2 regions of the Candidatus Pelagibacter sp. HIMB1636 genome follow, and region 2 is predicted to be linked to the other one. Evidence: riboswitches for the same ligand, from Rfam matches in the RefSeq annotation. Region 2 holds a riboswitch; the other holds the start of a gene.
The links. Region 2 has a riboswitch for S-adenosylmethionine ahead of ACTTA6_RS02380 (O-acetylhomoserine aminocarboxypropyltransferase/cysteine synthase family protein). Riboswitches for the same ligand answer to the same signal wherever they lie in the genome.
Positions count from the first base shown of each region.

Region 1 (7,917 bases), 280 kb from region 2:
TAGGTATAGATTATAGATTTAATTTACAGCCAATACTTGATGATGTTCTGAAAAAAAAATACATCTTTATTGGATTTGCGGCATGGGTATTACTGCTTCCATTGGCAATTACATCTTCTCAAATGATGATGAAGTTATTAAAAAATAATTGGAAAAAATTACACAGATTAATTTATGTAATAGCGATATTTGGAGCTCTTCATTATATATGGTTATCTAAAACAATTTTTTTTAGACCACTAGTATATTTGGCAATAATACTTGTTTTACTTGCTTTAAGAATTAAAATTAAAAATAGGAACGTAAATTATGGATGATAATCTAAAAAAAGAAATTCAATCAGCTACACTTGAAAGATTAATAAAACATCTAGATGAGAGAAAAGACGTACAAAATATTGATTTAATGAATTTAGCAGGATTTTGCAGAAATTGTTTGTCTAGATGGTACAGAGAAGAAGCTGAAAAAAAAGGAGTAGAAATATCAGATCCTGATGCAAGGCAATATATTTATGGAATGCCCTACTCTGAATGGAAAGAAAAATACCAAAAATAACTTTCTATTCAATTCAAGTTAATGTTTGCTTATTTAAGTCTATTTATTATTTCGTTTTTAGCGGCAACTATACTTCCTTTTTCATCAGAGGCTATATTGGCAACTTATCTATTATCAGAAACTTATAATAAATTTTTGTTAATATTTTTTGCAAGTTTTGGAAATATTTTAGGATCTATCTTCAATTGGTTTCTAGGAATTTATTTACTTAAATTTCAAAATAAAAAATGGTTTCCATTTAGTAGAACACAAATTGATAGGTCGTCTAAGTGGTTTAAAAAGTATGGTAAATGGTCTTTGTTATTTGCCTGGGTACCAATTATTGGTGATCCACTTACTTTTGTCGCTGGAACGATGAGAATTAAATTTTTAATTTTTTTATTGCTTGTAAGTTTTGGAAAAATAATGAGATATTTTTTTATTTCTCTTTTAGTCTAGGAAACAATTCAACAAAATTACAAGGTTTATGATTAATATCTAATTGATGTTTAAGGATACCGTCCCAAGCATCTGTTACTCCTCCTGAGGATCCTGGTAAGGCAAATATGTATTTACCATTTGATAGAACTGCACAAGCTCTAGATTGAATTGAAGACGTACCAACTGTTTTTAAACTAATAGTCCTAAAAACTTCGCCAAATCCTGGAATATGTTTATCTGCTATTTCATCAACAGCTTCGGGTGTAATATCTCTTCCAGTTAAACCTGTGCCACCAGTTGTAATGATAACATCAATATCTTTATGATTAGTCCAGTCTTTTAGAATTTTAACTATATCTTCTTTATTATCTTTACAAATTTTTCTGTCAATTAATTGATGATTTGCCTCTTTAATTTTTTCAACCAAGATCGCACCAGATTTATCGTTATCAATTGTTCTTGTATCTGTTACAGTTAGTAAAGCTATATTTACAATCATAAATAAATTTTTTTAATGATTATACTTACAATATTTTTTTTTATAACTGCAGTATTATATTCAAGCATAGGATTTGGTGGTGGCTCTACTTATCTTGCATTACTTTTAATTTGGGATGTCCCTTACTATATTTTTCCAATTTTAGCTTTGATTTGTAATATTATTGTAGTTTCTGGAAATTCTATAAATTTTTTAAAATCAAAGAATATTAATTTTAATTTACTTTATCCTTATTTAATTGGTTCTATACCTCTTGCTTTTATAGGAGCATCGATCTCTATTGAAAAAAATTTATTTGAAATTTTACTTTTCTTTATTTTAATATCAGCTGGAGTTTTTTTACTTATTGAAAGCAAATCCTTTAACAAACAAAAAATTGAAATTAAAAAAACACCCCTAGTTTTATCAATATTAATAGGATCAATAATTGGTTTAATGTCTGGTTTGGTAGGTATTGGTGGTGGGATATTTTTAAGTCCTATTTTATTTTTGATGAAAGCAGGGCTTCCAAAACATATAACAAGTACTGCATCCTTATTTATTTTAGTAAATTCAATTTTTGGCATAGCAGGACAATTAACAAAGGATATAGTCTTTAACGAATTTTTAAATTACTGGCCACTATTTATTGCTGTCTTAATTGGTGGCCAAATTGGAAGTTTTTTAAATATAAAATTCCTGTCTAACAAAATATTAGCTCTAATGACTGCATGTCTAGTAATTTTTGTTGCTATAAGAATGGGCATAACACTTATTGCATAAGTTGAATTAATTATTTTTTGATATATTTAATCTCTCATGAAAAATTTTAAACCATTTGGGCCTTCAATAGGAAAATCTAAAATTTCTAAAAAATTTTTAGAAAAACTTAACAAGGAAGTTGATACAAAAATCTTCTCAAAATCCAATGATTATAGTCCAAAATTAGCAAGTCAAATTAGAAAAGAAGTTCAAATTTCTAAAAATTTTATAAAAATAAATTTAGAAAAAGAATTAATAAAAAATATTAAAATTTTTCTAGCTAAAGAAAATATTAAAAAAATTAAAGAAATTAAAATTTTAAACCTGTGGGTCGTTAGCCAATACAAAAATGAGTATAATCCTATACATTATCATGAAGGAGACTTGTCAGGTGTTGGTTATTTAAAAATTCCAAAACATATGACAAAAAATAAAAATGTTAAAAATAAAAAAATAAAAACCAATGGAACAATTGATTTTATTAATGGACAAAAAGCTTTTCTTTCAAAAAGTATTTTTAATTTGATACCAAAAACAGGCGATCTTTTAATATTTCCCAATTACTTAATGCATACAGCCTACCCATTTAATATTGAGGAAGAAAGAAGATCATTTTCTTTCAATGCTAAAATAATTTTTAATAAATAATTTACAAATTTAAATAATATTATATAAATCAATTTGCCGATTTGATCCTATTGCGGGCATAAACTGCTAAAATGGAAATTCCCAATAGATCTAATTAGCAAGGTAGTTGAACTATATTGTGCACCTGCATGTAGCTTAAGCACTAAAAAAGTGAGGATAAAATGAATAAAGATTTTTTTAAAACAACAAAAATTTTAGATGGTGGAATGGGTCAAGAATTATTGGCTAGAGGTATGGAACCTAAAGGAACTTTGTGGAGTGCAAATGCTTTAATTGAGGAAAAATACCACGACTTAATACTTAATATTCATAATGATTTTATTAAATCTGGAGCTGATGTAATTGTAACTACAACTTTTACAACGAGAAGAAAAAGATTGAGAGAAAATGGAATAGAAGATCAATTTAAATTCTTAAATCAGAAAGCGTGTGAAATTGCACAAAAAGCTAAATTAAATAATCCTCACATTAAGATTGCAGGAGGACTCCCGCCTCAAGATTTGACATATGAAGAAGACAAGAGAAGTGAAAAAGAAATCACAAAAGATCATTTGGAATTAGCAGAAATACTAAACCCTTCAGTAGATTTTTTCTATTTTGATGTTTGGAGTAGTATCAAAGAAATTAGATGTGGAATAGAAGCTATTAAAAAATTTAACAAACCATACTTAGTTGGGGTTCATATTTCTGAAGGAAACTCTTTACCAAGTGGGGAAAAAATTTCTGCAATTAATTCAATAATTACTGAAAATTGCCTAGGAGTAATTCTAGCATGTGTTTCACCTGAAAATTATGAGAATAATTTAGATGAAATTCAAAAACTTAAAGTTCCATTTGGTTTCAAATTAAACGGATTTATCACAACTAAACCAAAAGGTGGTTATACTTCTCAGTATAAAGAAAATGATGGATCGAACCCCAATAGTTTTTTAGGTCAAAGAAAAGATTTAGATCCTGAAAAAATATCAATTTTTGCAAAAAAATTTAGAGAAAATGGTGCCACAATTCTTGGAGGATGTTGTGAAACTCGGCCATCACATATAGAGGCAATAAAAAACACTATTTAAATTTTGTACCTTTTCTTACAAAATAGATACCTGTAGCAACTGCTATCAATGAAATTATAACTTTCGTTGTTATTAATTCTTTTAAAAAGATATAACTTAAAATGGTACCAAATATTGGAATTAAATAAGATACTTGAGATTGAAAAATTAAACCATTGTTAATTAAAATTCTAAATCTCAATAACCAAGCAATTCCAGTAGATACCAACCCAAGATAAATAACTGAAAAAGTAGAATCTAATCTTGGAACAGTTTTCCAAGGTTGTTCAATTAAACATACTAAAGGTAATAATATAATAGTAGCCCAAATCAAAATTGAACTGGTTACATTTTCATTTTTTTTCTTACTTATTTTTAATGTTAAAAGACCTCCAATTACATAACAGGTAGCACCTAACAAAATTAATAATGCTGAAGTAAAGTTATTTTCATTAATTAATAAATTATCTGAAAATAAATAAACTATTCCTGAAAATCCAATTAGAACTCCTGTTGTTCTAATTAAATTAAATTTTTCATTTTTGGTGTAAAAATGTCCTAGTACTACTGAGCTAAGTGAAGTTGATGACATTAAAATTGCTGCTAAGTTACTTTGAACAGATTTAATCCCATATGCTATTAAAAAAAATGGAGCTACTAAATTTATAAATCCAATCATCGCAAACCAATACCAATCTTTTGAAAATGCCTCGATTTTAATTTGTTTGTAAAAGCAAAGTAGTAAAACTGGAATTGAGCCAAAAAAAACTCTTAGAAATGCAATCGTAACAGGTCCAAATGAATAGGTTGCAATTTTAATATTAAAAAAAGCAGATGCCCAAATTAATGCTAGCAACGTTAATAAACTATAATCAATTAGTTTTGGTTCTCTCATTCAATAATATCTTCTGGTGTTCCTTTTGTTATTTCAATTAATTTATTATAATTTATTTTGAAAACAGCATTTGGATGTCCAGCTGCTCCAAATATATCTGGGAATCTCTCAAGACTTTTATCAATAAAGATTTTACATCGCCTCAAGTGCCCTACTGGAGACACTCCACCAATTGTATATCCAGTATTTTCTTTAACGGCTTCAGGAGATGCCATAGACACGTCTTTTTCATTGAGAATTTTTTTTAATTTATTTAATGAGCAACGTTTGTCTCCAGATACTAAACTTAATATATAAGTTTCACCTGCCCTAAAAAGTAAACTTTTAACAATGGCACCAACGTTGCAACCCAAAGCTGTAGCAGCATCATTGGCCGTTCTTGCTGTTTTTTCTAAGACGATAACATTTAAATTTTGATCGAATGTTTTAAGAGCTTTTTCTGCCCTTTTTACCGGTTCTTTATTTAGTATTGATTCCATTGAATTTATTAAATTCCTTAATTTGATTGAATAGATACACTACTTATGTAAAAAATGCATAGGTGTTATTTATTAAATAAGCATTATTTTTTAACTTTTTTTTGCTAATTAAGCTCCATCAAAATTACATAGGAGACAAAATGAGTGCAGAAAACGTTTTAAAATTTATTAAAGAAAAAGAAGCAGAATTCGTAGATCTAAGATTTACTGATCCAAGAGGAAAACTTCAACATTTAACTATGGATGCATCAATAGTGGATGCTGACATGCTTAATGAAGGAGTTTTTTTTGATGGCTCATCTATTGCTGGATGGAAAGCAATTAACGAATCTGACATGATTTTAAAACCTGATACTGCAAGAATGTTCATGGATCCTTTCACGTCTCATAATACTGTAGTTTTGTTCTGTGATATTTTAGATGCAATCAAAAAAGATCCTTACGAAAGAGATCCAAGAGGAGTTGCAAAAAAAGCAGAGGAATATTTAAAAGCATCAGGTATTGGTGATAAAGCGTTTTTTGGACCTGAGCCAGAATTTTTTGTTTTCGACGATGTAAGAATTAAAAATGATATGAATGAAAGTGGATTTAAAATTGATAGTAAAGAAGGTCCATATAATTCAGGTAAAGAATATGAAAATGGAAATATGGGACATAGACCTCAAATCAAAGGAGGTTATTTTCCTGTGCCACCTGTAGATAGTGAACAAGATATGCGTGGTGAATATTTAAAAAACTTAAAAGAAGTTGGTATCAAAGTTGAAAAACACCACCATGAAGTTGCTCCAAGTCAACATGAACTTGGTATGTATTTTGGAACTTTAGTTAACCAAGCAGATAACGTTCAACTTTATAAGTATGTAGTTCAAATGGTGACACATTCATTTGGAAAAACTGCAACCTTCATGCCAAAACCAGTTGCGGGTGATAATGGTTCGGGTATGCATATTCACCAATCTATTTGGAAAGGTGATACTCCCGTATTTTCAGGTGAAGCATATGCAGGACTTTCAGAAACTGCATTACACTATATTGGTGGAATTTTAAAACACGCTAAAGCAATTAATGCTTTTGCTAACTCTACTACGAACAGTTACAAAAGATTAATTCCTGGATTTGAAGCACCAGTATTATTAGCTTACTCTGCGAGAAACAGATCAGCGTCATGTAGAATTCCTATTACTTTAAGTAAAAAAGGTGCAAGATGTGAAATTAGATTTCCAGATGCAGCAGGTAATCCTTACCTAACGTTTGCAGCAATGCTAATGGCTGGTATCGATGGAATTAAAAATAAAATACATCCAGGTGAGTCTTTTGATAAAGATTTATATGAATTGCCACCAGAAGAAGTTAAAGCTATACCAACTGTTTGTGGATCTTTAAGAGAAGCAATGGAAAGTTTAGATAAGGATAGAGAGTTTTTAACTCAAGGTGGTGTATTTACTGACGACCAAATCGATGCTTATATAGCTCTTAAGTTTGAGGAAATTCATAAATTTGAACACGCACCTCATCCTGTAGAGTTTGAGATGTATTACAGTAGTTAATATTTAATTACTGTCTGGTTGTTGCAATTGTATCTTTGTTAATACCTTTTTTAACAACGTAATCTTGAGTACCGTTTGCACCGGTCTCAACTTCTTTACGTAAATCTTTAAAGAAAGTTCTTTCTTTAATTGTATCTTTTAGGTTTTTAACAAGATTTTTAAATTCAAATTTATTCATACCTAGATATATATACTAGGTATGCGTATGATGCAATACTGATATGCGTTAAATGGGAATATTCAACTTTTGCTAGATTTTAAAGGATTCCCCACAACCACATCTCTCTGTTTCGTTTGGATTATTGAATACAAATGAAGAAGATAGCTCTTCTTTTTTGTAATCCATTTCTGTTCCAAGCAAATACATAATAGCTGCAGAATCGACAAATACTTTTACACCTTTTTCCTCAATGACTTCATCATTTGGATTTACTTCTTTGGTATACTCCATAACGTAAGACATACCAGCACAACCTCCTGATTTAACTGAAACTCTTACACCTAAAGAATCTTTTTCTGCATTAGACATAATTTCTTTAATTCTTTCCGCAGCATTATCACTTAATTTAATAATTGGATTCATTATAAATTTAACTCCAGTTTTGCAGCTTCTGACATCATGTCTTTATTCCAAGGTGGGTCCCAAACTAATTCAAGATCAACGTCCTCAATACCCTCAACTTGCATTGCACCATCTTTAACTTCTTTAGGTAAACTTTCAGCAACTGGACAATTAGGAGTGGTCAAAGTCATTTTAATTTTTGCAAATTTATCATCCTCAACTTTTATATCATAAATCAAACCTAGTTCATAAATATTCACTGGTAACTCAGGATCGTAAATTTTTCTAATTTCTTCAATAATTTGATCTTTTTTCGACATAATTAATTTTCTGTTTTAACCTCATCAGTTTTATTATCAAAAGCTGAGACTAGTGTATGCCAAGATAGTGTGGCACACTTTACTCTCATTGGATATTGTTTTACTCCAGATAAACACATTAGTTTTGTTTTTTCATCTTCTTTAAGATTTTCTGATTTAAGTTCAGGATTTTCTTTAATCATCCCCAAAAAATCTTCAACAATTT
Region 1 is NZ_JBNAJP010000001.1:730,778-738,694, forward strand. It holds gene ACTTA6_RS03920 (sulfite oxidase heme-binding subunit YedZ) at 1-317, shown strand, start outside; gene ACTTA6_RS03925 (DUF1244 domain-containing protein) at 310-555, shown strand; gene ACTTA6_RS03930 (YqaA family protein) at 577-993, shown strand; gene ACTTA6_RS03935 (molybdenum cofactor synthesis domain-containing protein) at 974-1,474, opposite strand; gene ACTTA6_RS03940 (sulfite exporter TauE/SafE family protein) at 1,490-2,236, shown strand; gene ACTTA6_RS03945 (putative 2OG-Fe(II) oxygenase) at 2,273-2,863, shown strand; SAM riboswitch class V at 2,955-3,017, shown strand; gene ACTTA6_RS03950 (homocysteine S-methyltransferase family protein) at 3,025-3,930, shown strand; gene ACTTA6_RS03955 (DMT family transporter) at 3,923-4,804, opposite strand; gene ACTTA6_RS03960 (YbaK/EbsC family protein) at 4,801-5,283, opposite strand; gene glnA (type I glutamate--ammonia ligase) at 5,424-6,830, shown strand; gene ACTTA6_RS03970 (hypothetical protein) at 6,838-7,008, opposite strand; gene ACTTA6_RS03975 (HesB/IscA family protein) at 7,081-7,413, opposite strand; gene ACTTA6_RS03980 (SUF system Fe-S cluster assembly protein) at 7,413-7,712, opposite strand; gene sufU (Fe-S cluster assembly sulfur transfer protein SufU) at 7,715-7,917, opposite strand, start outside.
Region 1: linked by a shared signal. The riboswitch ahead of ACTTA6_RS03950 (homocysteine S-methyltransferase family protein) and the one ahead of ACTTA6_RS02380 (O-acetylhomoserine aminocarboxypropyltransferase/cysteine synthase family protein) in region 2 are both predicted to bind S-adenosylmethionine.

Region 2 (7,917 bases):
ATTTAGTTAATTTAGTTTATATGCAACTAGGTTTTTCTAAACAGATTTCAGAAAATTTAATTGATGATTTTTTATCAACAATTGTTTCCAACATTAAATCTGAGAAAAAGCTAAAATTATCTAAATTTGGAACTTTTTCTATTAGACAAAAAAAAAGTAGAATTGGTAGAAACCCAAAAACTAAGGAAACTAAAATAATAACTAGTAGGGATGTTGTTTTGTTTAAACCTTCAAAAGAATTTAAAGAGTTTATAAATCTTAAAGATTATGGATAAAGCTGATCAGGCTTATAAAACTATTGGTGAAGTTGCTAAAATTTTAGACTTAAAAGTCAATAAAAGAGGTTCTTTGCCTACTCACATAATAAGATTTTGGGAAACACAGTTTAAACAAATCAAGCCAAAAATTCTTAATTCTAATAGAAGATATTATGATGAAAAAAATATAGATCTTCTTAAGAAGATTAAATATTTGCTTAAAGATCAAGGTATGACAATTAATGGAGTTAAAAAGATCCTTGATAATGTAGATACTTTAAAGCTTGACGAAATGGCAGATAAATCTATAAAAGCTGAAAAATTAAAAATTAAGTTAACTAAAATATCAAAAATTATAAAAACACTAAAGTAAATGGCAAAAAAAACACACGTAAAAGTTAGAATGGTACCTGAAGCTAAACCAGATAGTCCTTACTTTTATTATGTAAAAAAACCCGCTGGTGGCGAAAAAGCTAAAGTAAAATTATCTGCAAAAAAATACAATCCTGATACCAGAAAACACGAAATGTTTGTGGAGAAAAAGCTTCCACCACATAGTAAATAAACTATTTTTTTTTAAAATTTCTTCTTTCGTAATCAATATAAGACCAAATCATATTTTTCCAAATACGATTAGTTATTTTTGGATCTATGCCTTGTTTTAAGGATTTTGCTTTAATTTTTTTTAAAATAAAATTAATTCTTTTCTTATCTACGATTTCTTTTTTAAATTCTTTGAGCTTTAAAACTTCCTCAACTAGCTTTGTTCTATATTTTATAAGTGATAACAGTTTATTATCTAATTTATCTAGCTTGACTCTTATTAAATCTAGTTTTTTTTTATTATTTGGCGACATTTAATTTATTGGAATACTTAATAATTATTATATTTATCTGAGCATGTACAGTGAGAATAATCATTTAAATAATCAACTTAAATTGTGGATGTTATCATTATTAGTTTTAGTTTCTTTAATAATTTTGGTTGGAGGCTTGACTAGATTAACTGACTCCGGTTTATCAATTACTACTTGGGAATTATTTGTTGGTTTTTTTCCTCCTTTTACAAATGATAAATGGTTAGAATATTTTAGTTTATATAAAACAATTCCTGAATACAGCCAACAAAACTTCAATATGACTCTTGATGAATTCAAAATAATATTCTGGTGGGAGTGGGGACACAGGCAGTTAGGGAGAATAATTGGTTTAACCGTATTACTCCCAATGGTTTATTTTTCATTAAAACAAGGAGTTTGGATTATAAAAAAATATGGACTTATTTTTTTACTGGTTTGTTTTCAAGGATTTTTAGGCTGGTACATGGTATCAAGTGGATTAGTTGAAAGAATTGATGTTAGTCATTATAGACTAGCAATACATTTGGTAACAGCTTTTATCATTTTATCAATTGTATATTGGCAATTTTTAAAATTATCATCCTCTTCAAATCAAAATGATTCTATTAATCTTTTTATAGTAAAAATTTTTTTAGTTTTATTATTTTTGCAACTAATTATAGGCGCTTTTGTATCTGGTATGGATGCTGGTAAAATTTATAACACTTGGCCATTGATGGGTGTTAATTATTTTCCTGATGATAGTAGTTTTAAAGAGTTTTTGAATTTAAAAGTTTTTGATAATCCCTCTATTGTTCAATTTATACATAGAAATTTAGCATACTTAATTATAGTCATTTATGCCTTAATCCTCTTTAAGGTAATTAATACTGGAAACAAAAAATTATACAAACCTATCACAGTAATTGGTTTGACTTTGGCATTTCAAATTTTTCTTGGAGTGATAACTATTTTATCTGGAGTAAAAATGTTATTTGCATCTTTACACCAGATAAATTCTATTTTGATAATACTTTCAACTTTGTATTTTATATTTATCTCAAAATACAAAAGAGAGATTAATTAATTTCTATTTGTAGACATATAAATAAAATTAACTAACTGCTTTTAAATTACCTTTTGATGATTTGTCTAAAGCTTGATCTAAATCATCAATGATATCATCAATATGTTCTAAACCAATACAAAGTCTAACATATCCTGGCGTTACACCTGAAGCAGCTAATTCATCCTCATTTAATTGGCTATGAGTAGTTGTTGCTGGGTGTATTGCTAAACTTCTAGCATCACCTATATTTGCAACGTGATAAAACATTTTTAAAGCCTCAATGAACTTTTTACCAGCCTCGATACCACCAGCTAATTCAATACCAACTAAAGCACCATTACCATTTTTAAGATATTTTTTTGCTCGACTTGATATCTCTTCATTATGTTCAGTGGAATAAATTACTCTCTCAACAGCTTTATGATTTTTTAAGTACTCAACCACTTTTGCAGCATTATCACAGTGTTGTTTCATTCTTAAAGCAACTGTTTCAAGTCCTTGTATGACGCCAAATGCATTATCTGGAGAAAGTGCTGATCCTAAATCTCTTAGCAAGGTCACTCTTGCTCTTACTGCAAAAGCAACATTTGCACCTGTCAATTCAGGCACTGCTTTACCCCAAACAACACCACCATAACTTGCATCAGGTTCATTAAATAGTGGCTGTCTTTTTGGATCTGCTGTCCAATCAAAATTTCCACCATCTACTAGCGCGCCCCCAACCACTGTTCCATGACCTGCTATATATTTTGTTAAAGAATAAACAACCACAGCAGCACCATGTTCAATTGGTTTACAAATTACAGGAGCAGCAGTGTTATCTAAGATCAATGGAATGTTATATTTTCTACCAATATCTGAAACTTCTTTAATTGGAAAAACTCTTAAATATGGGTTTGGTAATGTTTCTCCATAAAAAGCTCTAGTTTTATCGTCTATTGCTTTTTCAAAGTTTTTTGGATCTGAAGGATCTGCATATCTTACTTCTATACCAAGCTTGCTTAAAGTATGTGTAAATAAAGAAACTGTTCCGCCATATAGATCTGTTGAACTAACAATATTGTCTCCGGCTTGAGCAACGTTTAATATTGCAAAAGTAGAAGCGGTTTGTCCAGACGCTACAGTCAAACTCGCAAGTCCACTCTCAAGAGCAGCGATTCTTTTTTCCAACACGTCATTTGTTGGATTCATTATTCGTGTATAGATGTTTCCAAACTCTTTTAACGCAAATAAATTAGCTGCATGTTCAGTGTTATTAAATTGATACGAGGTTGTTCTATAAATTGGAACAGCTACAGAATTTGTAGCTGGATCACTTCTGTAATCTCCACCATGTATCGCAATAGTTTCTGGATTATTTCTTTTTGTACTCATTTTTACTCCTTTTTTAGTGCTTTTGCTTTATGCAAGGCGCACAATACAGTTCAAATGCCTACCGATTTAAAATTTAATGAAAATTCCATTTTAGCAGTTTTATGCCCGCAATAGGATCAAATCGGCAAGAGATAAATAGCATATTAGTTATGTTTTACAAGCTAAATATAAAATTGACTTTGAATAATTTAATAGTATTAATCCTCGCACAATGACAAAATTCACAAAAAAAGATCAAGTTACATCATCTTGGTATGAGATAGATGCAAAAAATGCAGTTGTCGGAAGATTAGCAACCGTTGTATCTAATATTATTAGAGGTAAAAATAAGACTACTTATACACCTCACATGGATGATGGAGATTTTGTTGTAGTAAAAAATATCGAACAAGCAAAATTTACTGGTAAGAAGTTTCAAAATAAAAAGTACTATAGACATACAGGACATCCTGGTGGAATTAAAGTTACTACACCAGAAAAACTTCATGAAAAAAAACCTGGAGAAACTTTGAAACTAGCAGTTAAAAGAATGTTACCAGGTGGTGTTTTGGGTAGAAAACAATTAACAAAATTAAAAATTTATTCAGGAAGTGAACATCCTCATGCTGCACAAAATCCAAAAGTTATTGAATTAGATAAACTAAACAATAAAAACATTGCAAGAAACTAATATGGAAAACGTACAATCAAACACAAAAACTCCAAAATTAAAGTTAGATTTTAAAGATAGTAAGTACGCGACAGGTAGAAGAAAAACTTCAATAGCGAAAGTTTGGTTAAAAAAAGGTTCTGGTAAAATTTATGTAAATGGCAAATTATATAATGAATATTTTGCTGATGAAATTCACAAAATGCAAATTACAAGACCTTTTGAGATTATAAATCAAGCTACAGATTATGATGTTAGATGTAGCGTGAAAGGTGGTGGACCTACAGGTCAAGCTGGAGCAATGGTTCATGGTATTTCTAAAGCTTTGGTTCTCTTTGATGAAAATTTAAAAACAACATTGAAAACTGAAAAGCTCACAACCAGAGACTCTAGAGCTGTTGAGAGAAAAAAACCTGGTAGAAGAAAAGCTAGAAGAAGCTTCCAGTTTTCTAAAAGATAATTTTTTTTACAATTTAAACTGCTATAATAAAAAATGCCTAAGCTTAATGCATTAGTTGCCGGATCTACAGGATATATTGGTGTTCAATTAATCAAGTTATTAATTAACCACAAATATATTAATATTAAATATCTATGTGGAAATTCGTCTGTTGGAAAAAATATTTCTTATTATGATAAATCTCTTTCAAAAAAAAAATTACCTAAAATCGTAAAATTTAATCCTAAATTGTTAAATGATATTGATGTAGTCTTTACAGCTCTACCAAATGGTGAAGCTCAAGATATAGCAAAAAAACTTAATGATAATATTACTCTAATTGATTTAGCAGCAGATTTTAGATTAAAAAAAGCTAATGATTATTTAAAATGGTACAAACAAAAACATAGAGCTCCAAAACTACAGAAAAAAAGCATTTATTGTTTACCTGAAATAAATCGTGATGAATTAAAAAATCACAATATTATTTCATGTCCAGGATGTTATCCAACATCAATATTATTACCTCTTGTTCCGCTAATTAAAAAAAAATTAGTTAAATTAGACAATATAATTATTGATTCAAAATCTGGATATTCTGGTGCGGGTAGAGGAGTTCATAAAAAATATAAAGATAAGAATTTATACGAGTCTTTAAGTGCTTATGGTGTCGGTTTTCATAGACATAATTCTGAAATTCATCAATTTTTAGGCAAATTTACAAATAAAAATTTTCAATTTAGTTTTACTCCACATTTATCTCCAATGTTTAGAGGTATATTGAGTACAATTTATTTAGATTTAGATAAAAATGTTAATCAATCAAAAATTATCAAAACACTTAAGATGTTTTATAAAGGAGAAAATTTCGTTAAAATATTAAACTCTGATAAACTCTTGAGCACAAATGATGTTATCAATACAAACAATTGTTTTATCACAGTGTTTAAATCAAAATATAAAAACAAAATAGTTATTATTTCTGCAATAGACAATTTAATCAAAGGTGGAGCAGGTCAGGCTGTTCAAAATTTAAATAATAAATTTAATTTTCCTGAAAGAACTGCTTTAAAATGAAATATTTTTTAATTATTTTTCTAATTTTTTTATGTAATTGCTCTTTAAATAAAGATTCTCAGTATTGGACAGAACATCCTGCTGAAAATAAAAAAAATCAAAAAAAAATAACTGAAATACTTAAAAAGTCAGACGATATAACAAAAATGACATTAGAAGAATATGAGATTTATATAGCTGACTATACTAAAAAAAGTAAATATCCAGATATAAGCAAATGAAAAATATAGTGAATGTTGCAGTTGTTGGACTTGGTCAAGTAGGTAATTATTTATTTAATGAATTAATTGTTAAAAAAAAAGATATTGAACTTAAAACAGGCAAAAGAATTAACGTAGTAGCTATTTCTGCAAAAAATATAAATAAAAAAAGAAAATATAAAATTAATAGAAAAATTTTTTATAAAAACCCTTTTGAAATTTTTAAAAAAGAAAAAGTTGATATATTATTTGAAGTAATTGGACAATCTGATGGGGTTTCTAAAAAATTAGTTGAAACTGCTTTAAAGAATAAAATTCATGTAATTACTCCAAATAAAGCTTTAATTTCAAAACATGGAAACAATTTAGCAAAACTAGCTGAAAAAAATAATGTAAATTTAGAATTCGAAGCATCTGTTGCTGGTGGGATACCGATATTGAGATCTATTAAAGAAGGATTAGCTACTAATAAATTATCTAAAGTTTATGGAATTTTAAATGGTACTTCAAATTATATATTATCAGAGATGGAAAATTCTGAGCAAAATTTTGTAGATGTTTTGAAAAAAGCTCAATTGCTTGGTTATGCAGAACCAGGTAATCCTAAATTAGATTTAAGTGGTTTTGATGCATTTGCAAAAGTAAGAATTTTATCTGCTTTAGCTTTTAATAGTAAAATATCTAATAAAAAATGTTTAATGGAAGGAATAGAAAAGATTGATTTAAAAGATATTAAAATTGCAAATCAATTAGATTTAAGAATTAAACTACTGGGTATCTCTGAACTCAAAAATAACCAACTTTTTGAAACTGTTCATCCATGTCTTGTAAGTAAAAAATCCTATATTGGTAATGTAAATGGAGTAATGAATGCTGTGATCCTTAATGGCAAGCCAGTAGGAGAAAGTTTGTTACAAGGGGAGGGTGCTGGACCAGGTCCTACTTCATCATCTTTATTATCTGACTTATTATCTATTTTAAGAGGAAATATCAAAAAGCCATTTGGTGTAAGTGTAAATAAGCTTAAAACTTTAAAGACTTACAACGTAAATAATTATGTTAATTCTCTATATTTAAGATTTGAAGTTAAAGATAAACCAGGCGTTTTATCTCAAATAACCAATCGTTTAGCTAAATATAAAATTTCTGTAAAAAGATTAATTCAAACTCCAGATAAAAAAAATAATAAAGCTACAATCGTTATAGTTACTCATAAAACCACAGAATTAAATTGTAATAGCTGTTTATCTATATTTAAAAAAAATAAGAATATCTTAAAATCACCTACGTTAATTAGATTGCTTGATTAATGGAAATATATTTCAAACTTATTGAAGTATTATTTCCTGTATTTTTTGTTGTTGGGATTGGATATTATCTTGGTAAGAAAAAACCAGATTTCGATAATTCCTTTATAACTACTTTTGCCTCAAATGTTGGTACGCCTGCAATGGTTATATATTCTATTACTTCTACAGGTATAACATTTGAACAATATACCAGTTATTTTATTTATTATTTAATTGCTATTGCTGGTTTTGGTTTAACAGGCATAATTATTTTATATCTATTAAAAACTAAAGATATCATTAGAGAAATCCCAGTTTTTCTTCTTCCTAATAATGGAAATATGGGTATTCCTATTTGTCTTTTTGCTTATGGTTCACAAGGTTTAGGAATAGCTGCATCAATATCTTCGCTTATAATTTTACTTCACTTTACATTGGGAGTGTTTCTAGCCGACAGAAAATTTGACTTTAATATTTTAATTAAAAATCCACCTTTTTACGCAATTATATTTTCAGTTACTTTTATTTATTTTGAATTGGAGATGCCTAAAGCAATTATTAATTTAACTGAATTGTTAACATATACAGCAATTGTTTTAATATTAATGTCTTTAGGAATTGCATTAACAAAATTAAAAGTTTTTTCTTTCACCAATTCAATAATTGCCTCTATTGGAAGAGTAATCATTGGACCCATAATTGGTTTTTTAATTGTAATTTTTTT
Region 2 is NZ_JBNAJP010000001.1:451,814-459,730, forward strand. It holds gene ACTTA6_RS02355 (HU family DNA-binding protein) at 1-275, shown strand, start outside; gene ACTTA6_RS02360 (MerR family transcriptional regulator) at 268-630, shown strand; gene ACTTA6_RS02365 (50S ribosomal protein L33) at 631-822, shown strand; gene ACTTA6_RS02370 (chorismate mutase) at 824-1,114, opposite strand; gene ACTTA6_RS02375 (COX15/CtaA family protein) at 1,203-2,183, shown strand; gene ACTTA6_RS02380 (O-acetylhomoserine aminocarboxypropyltransferase/cysteine synthase family protein) at 2,211-3,539, opposite strand; SAM riboswitch class V at 3,542-3,608, opposite strand; gene rplM (50S ribosomal protein L13) at 3,751-4,209, shown strand; gene rpsI (30S ribosomal protein S9) at 4,211-4,648, shown strand; gene argC (N-acetyl-gamma-glutamyl-phosphate reductase) at 4,682-5,704, shown strand; gene ACTTA6_RS02400 (hypothetical protein) at 5,701-5,925, shown strand; gene ACTTA6_RS02405 (homoserine dehydrogenase) at 5,922-7,214, shown strand; gene ACTTA6_RS02410 (AEC family transporter) at 7,214-7,917, shown strand, end outside.